DNA from 2 places in the Veillonella dispar genome. Region 1 is predicted to be linked to the other one. Evidence: a T-box and tRNA genes for the amino acid it is inferred to sense, from the RefSeq annotation. Region 1 holds a T-box; the other holds one or more tRNA genes.
What was found. A T-box is a leader RNA that pairs with one kind of tRNA and senses whether it is charged. The one in region 1 lies ahead of cysS (cysteine--tRNA ligase), so its partner is inferred to be a tRNA-Cys.
Positions count from the first base shown of each region.

Region 1 (8,852 bases):
ATTACCAACTGTATTTTCTTGGATGACGCCGTACATTGCGTACATGCTTCAATTTGTAATGTTTGCCATGGGTTTAACATTAACAGCTCAAGTGTTCCTTGATGTATTTAAGCAACCGATGAAAGTTATCCTTGTATCTGTAATTCAATTCTTGTGGATGCCATTAGCAGGTTTCTTGGTAGCCCTTATTTTCAATTTCCCTCCAGAAATTGGTATCGGATTCATCTTGTTAGGTGCATGTCCTGGTGGTACTGCCTCTAATGTAATGACATTCCTTGCGAATGGTAATGTTCCGTTATCTGTATCTGCAACGACTGTTTCTACATTATTGGCTCCAATTTTGACACCTTTATTCGTTGTATTGTATGCAGGTGCTACATCTTCCATTGAAATCCAATTTATGCCGATGTTTATTTCTATCGTAAAAATCGTATTGGTACCGATCATCTTGGGTATCGTATTGAATTACTTCATCGGCTCTAAGATCGAACCTGTTAAATCTGTATGTCCTACAATTGCGGCTATTGCAGTATTATTAATCTTGGCTGCTGTTACTGCAGTGAACCAAAAACAAATTGCTGAAACTGGTTTCATCATCTTCGTAGCTTGCTTAGTACAAAATGTGAGTGGTTATGTAGTAACGTACTTTATATGTAAGGCTCTTAGTATTGATGTTTCCTCTCGTCGTGCAATGCAAATTGAAGTGGCAATGCAAAACTCTGCATTATCCGTATCTTTAGCGCTTAAACATTTTACTCCTCAAGCGGCAGTAGCAGGTGCAGTATTCTCTATCATTCATAACTTTACAGGCTCTATCTTCGCAGGTATTTGCCGTAAACATGACGATCAAGAGAAGTTGGAAAATGCTTAATAGTTAATTCATCATCCTCATCTTTCAAATTTATATCCGAAATATGCATGTTTAATACATTGTTTGGCTATGTTGAAAGATGAGGGTTTTCTTGTTTTCATTGACATTCTATAGGATAATTGATATAATATTTCTATATCTGAATATAGATTTAATAGTAAAAGCTGAGACTGAAAGAAGTACTCTACAACTAACTTTTTAGCGAGAACCGATGGTGGGAGGGTTCAAGTATAGGTAGACGAAATGCATTCACGAGCTGACATTCCGATTATAGGTAGGTTTGTCCGGTGACGCGCCGTTATGCGATGAGTGGGTGCCACTGCTGGTACCTAACAGAGTGGAACCGCGGACCATCGTCTCTGTATGAGATGAGGGGTCTTTTTTATTTTACGAAAATGGAGGCATCGGTAACGATGAGAGAAATTACAGTTTATAATACTATGACGCGCCAAAAAGAGGTGTTCAATCCTGTAACACCAGGTGAGGCAAAGATGTACGTATGTGGTGTTACACCATATAACCATCCTCACATTGGCAATGCACGTCCATTCGTAACTTGGGACGTAATTCGTCGCTATATGAAACATGTAGGCTATAAAGTAACATATGTACAAAACTTTACTGATGTAGATGACAAAATCATCAATACATCCAATGGTGAAGGCGTATCTTGGGATACTATTGCAAACCGTTATATCGACAGCTATTTCGAAGTAATGGATGCCCTTGGTGTACAACGTGCTGATATTTATCCACGTGTTTCTACACATATCGAAGATATTATTGCTATGATCTCTACATTGATTGAAAAAGGCTATGCTTATGAACTCGATGGCGATGTATATTATAGCGTTGATAAATTTGAACATTATGGTGAGTTATCTGGCCGTACATTAGATGATATGGAAGCGGGTGCTCGTATCGAAGTTGATGGCCGTAAGAAAAATCCTATGGACTTTGCGTTATGGAAAGCTGCAAAACCAGGTGAACCATATTGGGAAAGCCCTTGGGGGAATGGCCGTCCAGGTTGGCACATTGAATGTTCTGCTATGAGCCAAAAATATTTAGGTACAGAATTTGACTTCCATGGTGGTGGTAGTGATTTGATCTTCCCTCATCATGAAAACGAAATTGCCCAATCTGAAGGTTGTTCTGGTCAACATCCATCTGTACGCTATTGGTTACACAATGGTTTCATTACCATTAATTCTGAAAAAATGTCTAAATCCTTGAATAACTTCTTCTTGGTAAAAGATATTTTGGAACAATATAGCCCAGACGCATTGCGCTACTTCTTGTTGAGCACTCATTATCGTAGTCCATTAGATTTCTCTGATGAACGTTTAGAGGAAGCAAATAAATCCTTAGAACGTTTAAGCACTGCTATTGAAAATCTATTGTACCTTGAAAAATGTGAACCAGGTCCATGTGATGAAGCGCAACACTTATTAGAAAAAGCTAAAGAGTATGAAGAAGAATTCGAAGCAGCTATGAGCGATGACTTCAATACTGCGTTAGCTACATCTAGCATGTTTGGTCTTGCTAAAGAGATCAACATTTACTATCAAACTGTAACAGGTCGTGAAGGTGTTGTTTGCCAAGAAGCTATTGCTGAAGTAAAACGTATCTTCAAGTTCATGACAGAAGTAATTGGTATTCTTGAAAAAGCATGGGAAGGCAACACAGGTGCTAACGCTGCTGAATATGAAGAATTAATGCAAGTAATCTTGTCTGTACGTCAAGCATGTCGCGATCAAAAACAATGGGCATTAGCTGATTGTATCCGCGATCGTTTGGCTGAAATCGGTATTACTATTGAGGATTCCCCTCAAGGTGCACGGTGGAAAAAACGTGAAGTTTAAACAATTTCAATTCTTAAAGAATGAAGCAATAAAAAAGTTGACGGCTCTTGAACAAGAGCCGCTTCGTTTGCGTAAACGAACTATAGAGGAGTGTCTCAGTGCAGATGCAGTTATGCTTGCCTATATTGGCGATGCCGTATACTCCATGTATGTCCGTGAACGAGTGGTACAAATGAATATATCTAAGGTACAAGTGTTGCACACCATTGTTACTGAGTTTATTTGTGCTAAGTCACAAGCGAAGGTATTGCTTGAAATAGAGGATGCTTTCACAGAACAAGAACAAGCTATTGCACGACGAGCTAGAAATAGTAATGTAAATGTGCCAAAAAGTAGTTCTGTTCAAGAGTATCGTAGTAGTACAGCCTTTGAAGCCGTACTTGGATTTCTTTATGAAACGCGTCAAGATGAGCGCTTACAAGATGTTATGAAGCAAGCCTTTTCAATAACTCTACGAGGTATGTAGTATGGATAATTATATTGTAGGTCGCAATGCGGTTAAAGAGGCCCTTAAAAGTGGTCGTTCCATCCAGCGCATTATGGTCAGTGAAGATAAGGTTAAAACAGGTCTAGCTGATATTGTTGGCCTTGCTAAATCTCAAGGCATTGAAGTGCGTCCAACACCTATCAAACAAATGAATAAATATGATTTAGAGGTACCACACCAAGGTGTTATTGCTCTTGTTTCTGCTGTTCAATTTAAGGAACTTGGTGAAGTACTACAAGAGACGAATCATGATGTCCCTTTGCTTATCCTAACAGATGGTGTTGAGGATCCACATAACATGGGCGCAATTATCCGTACTGCGGAATGTGTAGGGGCTACGGCCGTACTCATTCCTAAGCGTCACAATGCTCCTATTAATGCTACTGTAGCTAAAACATCGGCAGGTGCTATTGAACAAATTCCACTTGTACAGGTTGGGAATGTAGCTCAAACTATTAAACAACTTCAAAAACAAGGTTTTTGGGTTATGGGCGCTCATATGGAAGGTGATCGTACCTTATACGAGGCGGATATGACAATTCCTACAGTTATCGTTATCGGTAATGAAGGTAAGGGCATTAGCCGCGTTGTGAAAGAGGCTTGTGATTTCCTCGTTACCATCCCTATGTATGGGAATTTAAATTCTTTGAATGCATCTGTTGCAGCCGCCGTTCTTATGTATGAAGCGGTTCGTCAACGACAAGCGAAATAATTATGTTAAAAGATATCTTAATTGTAGATGGATATAATGTGATATTCGCCTGGACTCATCTAAAGAAATTGGCTCATGAGTCATTAGAACATGCCCGTATGGAGCTTAGAGATAGATTGTTAAACTACGGAAAATTCAAGGGATACGAAGTTATCCTTGTGTTTGATGGTAAATATACAAAGTCTGGCGGTTCTGTAGAGGCTATTACGAGCGGATTTCTTGAAGTCTATACTGAGGATGGAGAGACGGCGGATTCCTTTATTGAACGAGAGGTATTTTTGCGGAAAGGCAAATATACCAATGTATATGTTGTAACCTCTGATGGAGCTGAACAAAATCAAATTCTTGGATCTGGTGGTTTACGCATTCCAGCTCGAGAATTGCAAAATATGATTCGCATAGCTAAGGAAGAGGAACGATTACAATACGCTCATGAACATAGACGAGATCAATTTAGCTTGCGACGTAATGAAGTAGGAGGGTTATTATCTCCTGAAGTAGCTGAAAAGCTAGAGAAATTACGGCGTGGCCATTGATAGTTGAAAATCACATATAGTTCCAGTATAATGAATATATTGGTTTTTCTGCTCAATTGTAAGGAGGAGCATATGAACACAATTCATACACGCAAGCCCGATTACAATTTCAAAGAAATGACCGATGAGCAAGTTGTGGTCATAGCTCAAGAAGAGCAAAATGAGTTTGCAATCGATTATATTGTTAATAAATATAAAAACTTTGTTCGTGCAAAGGCGCGTTCTTACTTTTTAGTAGGCGCAGATCGTGAAGATATCATTCAAGAAGGGATGATTGGTCTTTATAAGGCTACGCGAGATTTTAAACATGATAAATTAGCGTCCTTTAGAGCTTTTGCGGAGCTTTGTATAACTAGACAGATTATTACGGCTATTAAGTCGGCTACTAGACAAAAACATGCGCCTTTAAATTCCTATGTATCTTTAAATAAGCCAGTTTATACAGAGGAATCAGAGCGTACATTGATCGAGATGCTATCTTCAGCAAAGGTTACCAATCCTGAGGATCTTATTATCAGCCAAGAGGAATTGGATGATATTGAGCGCAATATTGGTCATATTTTAAGTGAACTCGAGTGGGAGGTCTTGGAAGGATATCTAGACGGACGTTCTTACCAAGAAATGGCTGAGGTCACTGATCGCAGTGTTAAATCTATAGATAATGCGTTGCAAAGGGTTAAACGTAAATTAGAGAAGTATTTAGAACATCGGGTTTTGGATTCTCCAAGAGCCACACAGGAAGGATGACAGTCGTGACAAATTTCTTAATGATTGTAGAAGTTATTGTATCTATCTTATTAATCGTAGTAGTTGTTGCACAGAATAGCAAAAACGCAGGCATGGGTGGTGCTGTTTCTGGTGCGGCAGACTCTTCTTTTGGTGGTAAGCAACGCGGTTTAGATGCTTTCTTATCTAAATGTACGATTATATTGGGGATTATCTTTGCTGTGTTGAGCTTAGTGTTAGGGGCAATGATTAATCAATTCTAATGATGAAAGCCTGCTTTGCAGGCTTTTTCTTTTTTCAGAATAAGGAGGTGAAGATTTGAAGAAGAAAGTATTAGACTTTTATAAATCTATACAACCACATGCATATCATATTGAAGATGCTGCTATGGATAATCACATTCGAGGTGGTAAGGATCTTGAGATGTTTATTCGTTCAGCAAAAATGCTTGCTCGAGAAGGGGTGCTAACATCTTCTCGACCTGATGTATATCAATATGCAGAACAACAACATGAAGAATATGAAGGTATTTATAAGGGCTATCGTAAGTCGTATGGCTTTGTGATTATGCCTGATGATGAAGATATATATGTAGCAGAACAAAATAAAGGGACTGCTATGCACAATGATAAGGTTCGAGTTCGCGTTGTACCGTCTAACTATACAAAGCATAAACGAGAAGGCGTCATCGTTGATGTTATTGAACGAGCTAATGAAACTGTAGTAGGTACCTATGACCGACAACAACACTTTGGCTTTGTTATCCCTGATGATGAGCGTATAGGGACAGATATCTTTGTAGATTTAAAAAATACATTAGATGCTCGTAGTGGCGCAAAGGTACTAGTCAAAATTACAAAATGGCCGGAAGGTGATAAAAAGCCAGAAGGTATTATAACGGAAATTCTTGGCTATAAAGGTGATGTAGGTCTCGATATTAACTGCATCATGGCGAATCATAAGATTCCATTTAATTTCCCAGACGATGTCATTAAAGCTAGCCAGAAAATTGATACTGTGATTCATGAGGATTCTGATCGTTGGGACCTTCGTGATGTACAGATGGTTACCATCGATGGGGAAGATGCAAAAGATTTAGACGATGCTGTGAGTGGTCGTAAATTACCAAATGGTAATTATGAATTAGGCGTACATATTGCAGATGTAAGTCATTATGTAACATCTGGGCAAGCCATTGACAACGAGGCCTATAAACGGGGGACATCTGTATATTTAGTTGATAGAGTAGTACCGATGTTACCAGAGGTTTTATCCAATGGTATTTGTAGTTTAAATGCTCATGAAGACCGTTATGCTATGACGTGTATGATGGAAATTAATAAAGATGGTAAGGTTGTACATTATCGCATTCGACCATCTATTATCCATGTAGGCCGTCGTTGTAGCTATAAAGAAGTGTATAAGGCGCTGGAAGAAAATATTATTCCTGACGATTTACAAGACTTTATGCCTATGCTTCGCGATTTAGCAGAAATCTCTAAAATTCTTAATGCAATGCGTCGCCGTAGAGGTGCATTGGACTTTGATTTTCCTGAGTACAAGGTATTACTTGATCATGATGGTACACCGTTGCGCATCGTAAAACGAGATCGCACCATGGCAGAACGACTTATCGAAGAATGTATGCTCATTGCCAATGAAACAGTGGCTACACATTTAGAGCATACACACCGTACATCGGTATATCGTATTCATGAGAATCCTAGTGAGGAAAAACTAGATTTATTCCAAAAGGTGCTTAATTATTTAGGTCAAAACCTAGTTCTAAGTACTGATGGTGTGACACCACGAGATTTCCAAAAAATCTTAGATGTAGTAAAAGGGCAAGATATTGAGCAAGTAGCTCAAATTATGACCTTGCGTTCCATGCAGCAAGCTAAATATAGTACCAACAATGTGGGTCATTTTGGCTTGGCATCTACATGTTATACGCATTTCACATCTCCTATTAGACGATATCCTGACTTAATGGTTCACCGCCTTTTAAAAGCAGATATGCATTGGAAAAATGGTTATTCTAAACGGGATGTAGACGAAGCGTTCTTAGCTGGAGCTGTTGAACATTCTTCTATACAGGAGCAAGTAGCTACTGAGGCTGAACGAGATACAGTAGATCTTAAAAAGACTCAATACATGGTTCCATTTGTAGGGGAAGTCTTTGAAGGAACTATTTCTAGCATTACATCTTTTGGGATGTTTGTAGAATTAGAAAACGGTATCGATGGCCTTGTGCATATGAGCATGATGAATGATGATTACTATTTCTTTGATGAAGAACATTTTGTACTTGTAGGCAAAAGAACAGGTAAAACCTATCACTTAGGTGAAAAGGTAACTGTTACATTAGTAAAAGCCGATGTAGAAAAGAAACAGATCGACTTTGTACTTGGTGAAGTCAATAACCTAATGGCTATACAAGAACAATTGCAAAATGGTTCTGACTATGCAAGTAGTCGAGATGGCTATGGTAGTCGAAAAGGTCGTAAATCTTCAGGAAAATCCAGTAAAAAATCTTCACGACGCGATAGTAATAAATCTAGTCATTCTAAGTACGATGCTTTCAGTAAAAAAACTAGTAAAGGCAAATCAAGTCGTAAGAAGTCTAATAAAACGACTAAGCGCAGTCAATCTAAGAAATCTAAAAGTAAACGTAAACGATAGAGGTACATATGGCAAAACAATCTAGTCCATCTCTTATTGCTGATAATCGTAAGGCCCGTCATGATTTTAATATTCATGAAACCTATGAAGCAGGCATTGCTTTGACAGGTACTGAAATTAAATCGATACGTCAAGGTAAACTGAACTTAAAGGATAGCTTTTGTCGCATTGATAAAGGCGAGCTTTTGTTGTATGGTGTTCATATCAGCCCATATGAACAAGGCAATCGTTTTAATCATGAACCTGAACGGACCCGTAAATTGTTGATGCATAAATCTGAAATTAATAAATTACATGCACAGGTTAAGGAGAAAGGATTCTCTTTAGTGCCGCTTAACTTCCATTTTAGCCATGGTTATGTAAAGGTAACTGTAGGCCTTGTAACTGGTAAAAAGTTATACGATAAGCGTCAAGATATGGCGGAACGCGATGCTAAGCGAGATATTGCAAAGCGTCTCAAAGAGCAACAAAAATATTAAGATAAAAAGATCGAGTCATGATGGCTCGATTTTTTTGTGTGATATTTGTTAACTTATCTTGTGTTTTTAGTTGATAAATATGTATATTGAAATTATAATGTAAACAAAGAGTTGTGATTGTGGTTGACATTTTCTAAGTAGAGGAGAAACATCATGAATCAGAATATTCGGTACATTACAGAGGTTGCTATTTTAACGGCTATGATTACTGTATTAGGTGCTATTAAAATACCTAATGTCATTCCAGGTATAGAGTTTCAACTGTCAGCTCCATTGGCGGTAGCCATATGTGCCGTATTCGGATTTAAGAAATATATTATTAGCGGATGTCTATCTAGTTTAATCGGTTTAGCACTAGGTACACAAACTATTTTGAATGTTATGATTGCTATGCAATTTAGACTTATCGTAGGGCTAATTCTTTGGATGTGCCACAATCATATGATAGGTATTATGATTTCTGGCCCGATTGCATCTGCATTAGCGCGATTGACCTT
Region 1 covers NZ_LR134375.1:940,127-948,978, forward strand. The annotation lists gene EL171_RS04305 (bile acid:sodium symporter family protein) at 1-871, shown strand, start outside; T-box leader at 1,029-1,235, shown strand; gene cysS (cysteine--tRNA ligase) at 1,285-2,733, shown strand; gene EL171_RS04315 (Mini-ribonuclease 3) at 2,723-3,199, shown strand; gene rlmB (23S rRNA (guanosine(2251)-2'-O)-methyltransferase RlmB) at 3,201-3,932, shown strand; gene EL171_RS04325 (NYN domain-containing protein) at 3,935-4,468, shown strand; gene sigH (RNA polymerase sporulation sigma factor SigH) at 4,541-5,215, shown strand; gene secG (preprotein translocase subunit SecG) at 5,221-5,457, shown strand; gene rnr (ribonuclease R) at 5,513-7,876, shown strand; gene smpB (SsrA-binding protein SmpB) at 7,885-8,355, shown strand; gene EL171_RS04350 (hypothetical protein) at 8,509-8,852, shown strand, end outside.

Region 2 (8,852 bases), 240 kb from region 1:
TATGGATGATGAGATGCGTGCCAAATTAGGCGTAGATTTGTTCATTAATCCTGAAATGGTTACGGCTCAAGAGCTTTTACAAATTTTAGAAACGCCTTCAGCTATTGATGTTGAGGACTTTGGTCAAGGCGCTGTGCGCCTCATGGAATTTAAGATTACAGATGATATTCCATTAATCGGAAAACCTTTAAAAGAAATCCAATTCCCTGAAGGTGTTTTACTAGTAGGTGTTTTACGCTATGGTGAAATGATTATTCCTCATGGTGAAAGTATTCTACAGCCTGATGATAGTGTATTCTTCTTAGGCTTGAAAGAAGCCGTTGAAGAGGTAGAAAGTCTTTGGTTCCATAATCATAATACATTCTATAAAAGAGCTGTTATCATTGGAGCTGGCCTTTTAGGTAGAAATTTAACGGTCCTTTTGGAGCAAGCTGGATTTTCGGTTAAAGTTATTGAAAAGAATTTTGACCGTTGTGAACAGCTAGCAAACCTTGTGGATAAGACAATTGTTATTAATGGGGATGCTACGGATTTCGATCTCTTAGAAGCAGAAGAGATTGCTGATAGTGATGTTATCATTGCACTTACGGATGATGACAAGCTTAACTTGTTAGTCGCTCTTGTAGGTAAACATATGGGGATCCCTAAGACTGTAGTACGTGTAGGGCGACCTGAATACATTATGCTTATGGAACAAGTAGGCATTGATGTCGTATTCTCTCCACGTTTATTTACAGCTAGTCAAATTTTACGTTTTGTTCGAAGCGGAGAAGGTGTTTTATCAATCTCTACCTTTGAAGGTGGGAAAGCGGAATCTATTGAGGTTGCTATTACAAGTGAATCACCTGTAGCCGGTAAACAATTGAAAGATATACGTTTACCAGGGAAGGCTTTAGTAGGTGTTATTTTGCGTGGTGATGAAGCCATTGTGCCACGTGGTAATACTGAGATTTTAGATGGAGATCACATTGTTCTCTTTGCGTTACCTGAATCAGTAAGTAAATTACTTAAATATCTAACCTAGTTTGGAGGGACTATGCGCATTCAAATTGTCATGTCCTTAGTGGGGCGGCTATTATATATATTTGGGATTTTTACATTGATACCCTTTATATATAGTGTCGTATTTGAAACTGCATATTGGTCATTTTTGATTACCACCGGTATTTCATTCGGCTTAGGTGGACTTTTATCTTATTATGGCAAAGAAAGTCAAAGTTTTAGTCTTCGCGATGGGTATTTAGTAGTATCAGCTACATGGATATTAACCGTTATCTTAGGCTCCTTACCATTTCTTGGTAGTGGTATTTTAGTCAATGTGTTTGATGCGCTGTTTGAAGCTACATCTGGGATTACTGCAACTGGTGCTACTATTATTAATAGTGTAGATGATTTACCGAATACATTTGTATTATGGCGTGGACTTATGCACTGGATTGGTGGGATGGGGATTATCGTCCTTATTTTATCCTTCTTGAAAAATCTTGGTGCTGACGCAGCTCATATGTTTAATGCAGAAGCTTCGGTACCAAAACCAGGTGTAGTTATGCCTCGTATTCAATCAATGGCTACAAAACTTTGGCGGTTATATATTGTGTTCACTGGAGTTTGTTTCCTCATGCTATGGGCGGGTGGAATCGAACCATTTGATGCACTTAATTATGCATTTTCTATTATATCTACAGGTGGTTTTACACCTACATCAGCTGGTACGTTTGTTTATGAGCAGAATAACTATATTTGCTTTGTATTTATTTTCTTTATGATATTAGCAGGCGGAAATTTTTCTGTATACTATAATGCTCTTCATAAAGGGATTCGTATTTTAATTGATGATTTTGAAACACGCATGTATTGGCTTGTAATTCTAATAGGCATTATAATTATTGGATTATCATTAGCCTTACAATCTACTATAAATGATCCAATACAAATTATTAGGGATGCGTCCTTCAATCTTGTATCGATTCAAACTGGTAGTGGATTTGCTGTAAGTGATTATGATTTATGGCCTGCTGCAGCTCAGATGATGCTCTTTATTTCATCATTTTTTGGTGGTTGTAGTGGTTCTACCACAGGGGGCGTTAAAATTATACGTCTCATTATTTTAATTAAAAGTAGTATCATTTACCTGCGTAAATCGATTCATCCAGATATGGTTCAAGTTGTACGCATCAATGGTAAACCAATGCCTACCAAGTGGATTCAAATGACACAACAATTTTTATTTTTATACTTAATGATTTATGTTATTTCTGTCTTTTTGATGACTTGCACTGGTTTATCCACATATGATTCTATGCAAGTGATAACAGCATTCTTAAGTAATGTTGGCCTTGGTTTTGGTGGATTTGGTCCCACTGATTCCTTTGGTGCTATGCCTGACTCAGCAAAATGTATAGCTATTGTTGATATGATATTGGGGCGTTTAGAATTATTTACCATTCTTGTTATGCTTCATCCTCAATTCTGGGAAGGGTATTTTATAAAAAAACAATCTTCCAAGCGGTATCGTGTTCTATAGGGGGCGAATAATATGAATATTATAAAACGCCCTCTAGGGCTTTATAAAGCGAATTGCTACGTACTCGTTAAAGAGGGTAAATCTTTAATAATTGATCCTGGATTTCATAGTAAGCATATCATTGAAATGGTAGGGGATTCTGAACCAATAGCAGTTCTATTGACACATGGTCATTGTGACCATGTGTCAGCTCTAGATGAGGTATGTGAGCATTATAATATTCCTGCTTATTTACATCCTTTAGATCAAGAATTATTACAATTAATTCGTCGCAGACCAAGTGTTTACAAGAAGAAAATGTATACTAATTGTAACGATTTAGTAACAGGTAAACTACAATTAGGACCCTTTGAAGTTATTGTCCATCACACACCTGGTCATAGTGCTGGTTCTGTTTGTTTTGAAATAGAAGGACATCTATTTTCAGGGGATACTGTATTCAAACAAAATGTAGGGAATACTGACAATTATAATAGTAATCCAGAAGATTTGATTACTAGTTTGAAGTATATATTAACCTTGTCTAAGGATTTAATAATCGACCCAGGACATAAAGAATCCACAACATTAAAAGATGAAGAAGAATTCATCAAAAATATTGTAGGATAGTGTTGACAAAAGTCCTGATAACCGATATACTAAGCAAGTACTTTGGATACGGCCCCGTGGTGTAGCGGTTAACATGTCGCCCTGTCACGGCGAAGATCGTCAGTTCAAATCTGATCGGGGTCGCCATTCATGCCTCGGTAGCTCAGTTGGTAGAGCAACGGACTGAAAATCCGTGTGTCGACAGTTCGATTCTGTCCTGAGGCACCATGTACATGCGGGAATAGCTCAGCGGTAGAGCACCGCCTTGCCAAGGCGGGGGTCGCGAGTTCGAATCTCGTTTCCCGCTCCAACTTTATATGGCGGCATAGCCAAGCGGTAAGGCAGAGGTCTGCAAAACCTTTATTCCCCAGTTCGATTCTGGGTGCCGCCTCCACAAACGTTACCCATGCCGGGGTGGCGGAACAGGCAGACGCAACGGACTTAAAATCCGTCGGTTGGAAACAACCGTACCGGTTCGATTCCGGTCCTCGGCACCAATTAAGACTAACTTCGGTTAGTCTTTTTTTCTTATGTAAATTAAGTTTTAATACTACATATTAAATAATACTATGAATAAGAAACCTAAATTGCTAATTAGTGAATGTCTATGCGGCGTATCATGTCGTTATGATGGAAAAGATAATTATATAGGGAAATTACCATTGTTAAAAGAAATGTTTGATTTAGTACCTGTATGTCCAGAAGTATTAGGTGGACTTAGTACACCGCGTGATCCTGCAGAGCGACAAGGAGAACGTATATGTACGGCTAATGGGACTGATGTAACTAAAGAATTCCTTATAGGTGCTCAGAATACATTAGATATAGCTTTTCAAAATGAGTGTAATCGGGCTCTAATGAAAGCAAAAAGCCCTAGTTGTGGCTATAAGCGCATTTATGATGGCACCTTTAGTAAAACCCTACGGGATGGTCATGGATGCACTGTAGAGGCTCTATTAAAGAATAATATTGAAGTGTATACAGAAGATGATATTGATTTATTAATAGAAGAAAAAAAGAGATGAGTTTTAACTCATCTCTTTTTTGTTTTTTCTTTACTATAACCTTAACTGGCTATCATTACATAATTATATGCTTTACTGATAACAGATTAATATGATTAACTCAGTTCAAGAAATAGTCTAGATTATTTACCTGCATTTACAGGATCGTTAGTTAATGGTTGTTCCCCTAGTAAGGTAGTAAGGTTATGTAAATTAAATCGATACTTATCATTACTGAAGTCTCGTGTTGCATCATAACGTTGGTTAGGTGCATGCATAAGACCGATTAATGTGTCATATAGTAAATCATTTGTAAAGTATTGATGTTCGTGCTTAGTAAGTTCCTCTGCAGTTTGAGGATACGCTGCACGATATTGAGGAGATAAATAAATCCAGAATGGAATGTGAGTCATAACAAAGTCAAATGTATCTGGGTTATGAGATTTATCTAAACTTTCACCGTGGTCAGAGAAATAGACCATAGCTTGTAAGTTTAATTTTTCCTTACCATACGTATAGATTTGTTGTAATAACCAATCCGTATACAGTTGGCTATTAGCATATGCTTCTTGGCCATCTGGGTATGGGCCTTGTTTCCATTTACTAAACTCATGAGGGTAACGGTCATTGTAATAAATATGGCTACCCATGATATGAATAACGATAAAGTTATTTTTCGTAGGGTCTACAGATTGTAATAAAGGCAATAATGATTCATCATAGCGATCAGAGAATGCATATGATTCGTGAGACCATTTTGTAGTATCTGCTGTTTTTGCCATTAGAGAAATGGCTGTATCGTATTCACCAAATACACCTTGGTTACTAAACCAAGAAGTAGTATAACCAGCCTTTTTAGCTACGTCTAAGATGTTTGCTGAATCAAGGAATGGTTTATCATCATATTGATTGCGTTCAGATAAAGCGCGTTCTAGAGTAGGTACTGTTTGTACATAGGATGAATATGCGTTATCAAAGAACACAAAATCTTTGTTATCAGAGCGCATATTACCTTGCCATGGTGTATCGTCATAAGGGAAGTTTGGATTATAAACCTTCATATAATCACGAGAACTAGACTCACCAATTACTAATATGATCGTACCTGGTGTTTTATTGGCAGAGGTTTCCTTTGTATCTAAATTAAAGGAATCGAAAACTAAATGATGGTTATCATTATATTGTTGCATCTGTTTTACATAATCGCCAGCAGCAATCCAGTTTGCTACAATACATGTTTTAGGGAATAAGAAGAATGGTACATATACTAAGAATGCTACTATAGATGCAATTAGCAATGTAGAGCGCATAGGTCGTGTAGTATTTAAGTTTACTACTGCTTTCATTCCTAGATTAGACCAGTAGAGTAGATACGTCCATAATATAAGACCTATACCAACAGCGATAAGACCAGGGATACCGGCAGCATTTTTTAAGAAACCAAAGGCTTCTTCTGGGTTCGTCATATATACTGCTAGTAAACTAGCTGGCGTTAAACAATGCCATGTAGTTAAGTAGTATCCAATTTGTAAGAATGGAATAAGACTTAATATCATGGTAATGATTGCCATGATTAATGATGTGGTTTTATGAAGGCGATTCGTTTGATTTAGTAAGAATTGAATTCCAGATAAGCCCATAAAAATGAGTAGGCCAAATAAGAAGTCATTAGCGAATTCATAGAAATATAAAGGTTTAACATAGGACCAGTGGAAAAGGAGTGGGAATGTAAGAGCCCAAAGAATACCAACTAATCCATATCCTAAAAATGGTCTATGAAAAACGGTACACCCCATAAAGTATTGAAATAAAAAAGTACCTACAATTGTTGGTACTGCTAAAATCGTTATATCTTCAACATCTAGTCCTAGTGTAATAGGTTCATAGATGAAAAATAGAGCTATATATAAAACAATACTAATGATACCAAAGCGAAAGATGGGGTTTCTCCCAATTTGCTTTAAACTAGATAACATAATAAATCCCCTCTTGTAGGAATACACAATAAATTTTTTTCATAATATATAATAATTACTATAATAAAGATAGCAGATGACTGTAAAAAAAACAATTATTTGAAAGTACTACTATAAATGCTTTATAATTATATAGTTAAAGTATATTTTCTAAGGATTGGGGTTTATGGGAGATTATAATTATAAGTTAGATGTTTTTGAAGGTCCTTTAGACTTGCTTTTACATCTCATTGAAAAACATAAAATAGAAATCACCGATATTCCTATCGTTGAAATTACGAGTCAATACTTGGAATATTTAGATAATTGGAATCACTTTGATATTCATTATAGTAGTGAGTTTCTTGTAATGGCATCTACCTTATTGCAGATTAAATCGCGTATGTTACTGCCTAAAGCTGAACCTGAGCCAGATGAAGCTGAGGATCCACGTGATGAATTGGTAGCAAAATTAGTAGAGTTTAAGAAAATCAAGGATTTTACAGCTCTATTAATGGAGCGTACAGCTGTTTCTGCCAATATATTTAGTAGACCTGAAGAAACAAGCGTACTTGGATTAGATAATGTATATAATTTAGAACTTTCCCAATTATACGAAATTTTTTATCAAACCTTAAAGCGAGCTAAGGAATTACCTGAAGAGGAACCTATTCGTGAAGTAAAGGTTGAAAAAGACAGTTATAGCTTAGAAGATATGATTCTGTCTTTATCTAGTCGTATACGTCGTGGTGAAAGTTTACACTTTAGAGAGTTATTAGTGGCAATTGAAACAAAGAGTGGAATGGTAACGATCTTTATGGCTGTTTTAGAATTGTTGAAACAACAAATTATGGAAATGAGCTATGAAGAGGATGATATTGTATTCACTGCAGCCTTAGAAGGTACCGTATAGAAAGGGGGCTATATGAGCTTACCAACAATGCATTTAGAGGCCGTATTGTTTTCATCGGCAAAGCCTATATCAATAGATATGCTTGGAGAAGTATTTGGACTTTCAACAGAGGAAGTACAGGACTATATAGACACATTACAACGTGAGCTTGAAGACCAAAATCGAGGTATCCGATTGAGAGTATCAGGGGCTGGTGTTGAGTTAGTTAGCGCTATGGAAAGCGCTGATTATGTAGGTCATATACGTAAGCGAGAAGATAAATTATCTAATGCAGCGATGGAAACATTAGCTGTTATAGCCTATAAACAACCTATAACTAAAGCTGAAATTGAAGAAATCCGCGGTGTAAATAGCGATAAGATTATTAAACAATTACTCACTCGATCTCTTATTGCTGAGCTAGGTCATAAAGACACTGTAGGAAGACCTATTCTTTATGGCACAACTGACGAGTTTTTAAGAAGTGCTGGTGTAGAATCTATTGAAGCTTTACATCAAGAAGTTTCGGAAACAGAAGGATAATATGGAACGATTACAAAAATTTATTGCTAGTTGTGGTGTTGCATCACGACGTAAGGCAGAAGAATTAATTACAGAGGGGAAAGTTCAGGTTAATGGCCGCAAGGTAACTGAGCTGGGCGTTAAAATTGACCCTCAAAAAGATAAGGTTAAGGTTAATGGTCAATTATTGGCGCAAGAAAAGCCTGTATATTATTTATTAAATAAGCCGAAGGGCGTCATTACATCTGTATCTGACCCTCAAGGTCGAGAAACTGTTTTAGATTATATTAAAAATGAATCTAAACGCATTTATCCTATTGGTCGTCTCGATTTATATACGGAAGGTTTACTATTACTTACCAATGATGGTGAGTTAGCACAAAACTTAACACATCCATCTAAAGGTGTAGAAAAAACCTATGAAGTGCGCATTAAAGGTCGCGTTCGTGATGAAGATTTACAAGTCATTGCCAATGGCGTTAAACTTGAAGACGGAATGACAGCACCTGCTACAATTGTAGACTTAGGTTTTGACGATCATAACGGTGTTCATGAAGTAGAGATTACAATTCATGAAGGTCGTAATCGCCAAGTTCGTCGTATGTTTGAACACTTTGGGTATCGCATTCATAACTTAAAACGTATTGCTTATGCAGGTCTCACATTGGGTGGTGTAAAACGTGGTGCTTCTCGTCAACTTACTATTAGAGAGGTTAAAGCACTTAAAGCGTTGGGGACTGATAAGAAATGAAACAAATCATAGTCATTGGTGGTGGTGCGGCAGGTCTTATGGCGGCTGTTATAGCAGGTCGTGAAGGTGCTCGTGTCATATTACTTGAAAAAATGAATATGGTTGGTAAGAAGATGGGGATTACCGGTAAAGGTCGATGTAATATTACAAATAATGCAGATATGACTGAGTTCATTAAAAATACGCCAGGTAATGGCAAGTTCCTCTACGGTGCTTATGAACGCTTTAGTAATGAAGACTTGCTTGAACTATTACATAGTTGGGGTTTGAAAACTAAGGTAGAACGTGGTGGTCGCGTATTCCCTGAATCTGATTCCGCTCTAGAAGTACGCAATACATTCATGAAAATCTTGAAAAAGTATAATGTTCAAGTTCATTTAAATGAACCTGTTACATCTATTACTGTAAAAGATGATCGAGTAGTGGGTGTTACAACAGATAAAGAACAATATGCTTGTGATGCTGCTATCATCTGTACTGGGGGTGCTTCTTATCCTTTAACAGGTTCGACTGGTGATGGATATACTTTAGCTAAGAAAATAGGGCATACCATTACGGATATTAGACCATCGTTGGTGCCAATTGTAACTGAGGAATCATGGGTGAAGGATATTAT
Region 2 covers NZ_LR134375.1:1,177,764-1,186,615, reverse strand. The annotation lists gene trkA (Trk system potassium transporter TrkA) at 1-1,024, shown strand, start outside; gene EL171_RS05510 (TrkH family potassium uptake protein) at 1,037-2,524, shown strand; gene EL171_RS05505 (MBL fold metallo-hydrolase) at 2,537-3,133, shown strand; tRNA gene EL171_RS05500 (tRNA-Asp) at 3,184-3,259, shown strand; tRNA gene EL171_RS05495 (tRNA-Phe) at 3,265-3,340, shown strand; tRNA gene EL171_RS05490 (tRNA-Gly) at 3,348-3,422, shown strand; tRNA gene EL171_RS05485 (tRNA-Cys) at 3,432-3,506, shown strand; tRNA gene EL171_RS05480 (tRNA-Leu) at 3,521-3,609, shown strand; gene EL171_RS05475 (2-thiouracil desulfurase family protein) at 3,682-4,137, shown strand; gene EL171_RS05470 (phosphoethanolamine transferase) at 4,260-6,092, opposite strand; gene EL171_RS05465 (segregation and condensation protein A) at 6,259-6,984, shown strand; gene scpB (SMC-Scp complex subunit ScpB) at 6,997-7,506, shown strand; gene EL171_RS05455 (pseudouridine synthase) at 7,508-8,236, shown strand; gene EL171_RS05450 (BaiN/RdsA family NAD(P)/FAD-dependent oxidoreductase) at 8,233-8,852, shown strand, end outside.
Region 2: it encodes a tRNA-Cys, which carries the amino acid that the T-box ahead of cysS (cysteine--tRNA ligase) is inferred to sense. The anticodon was not compared.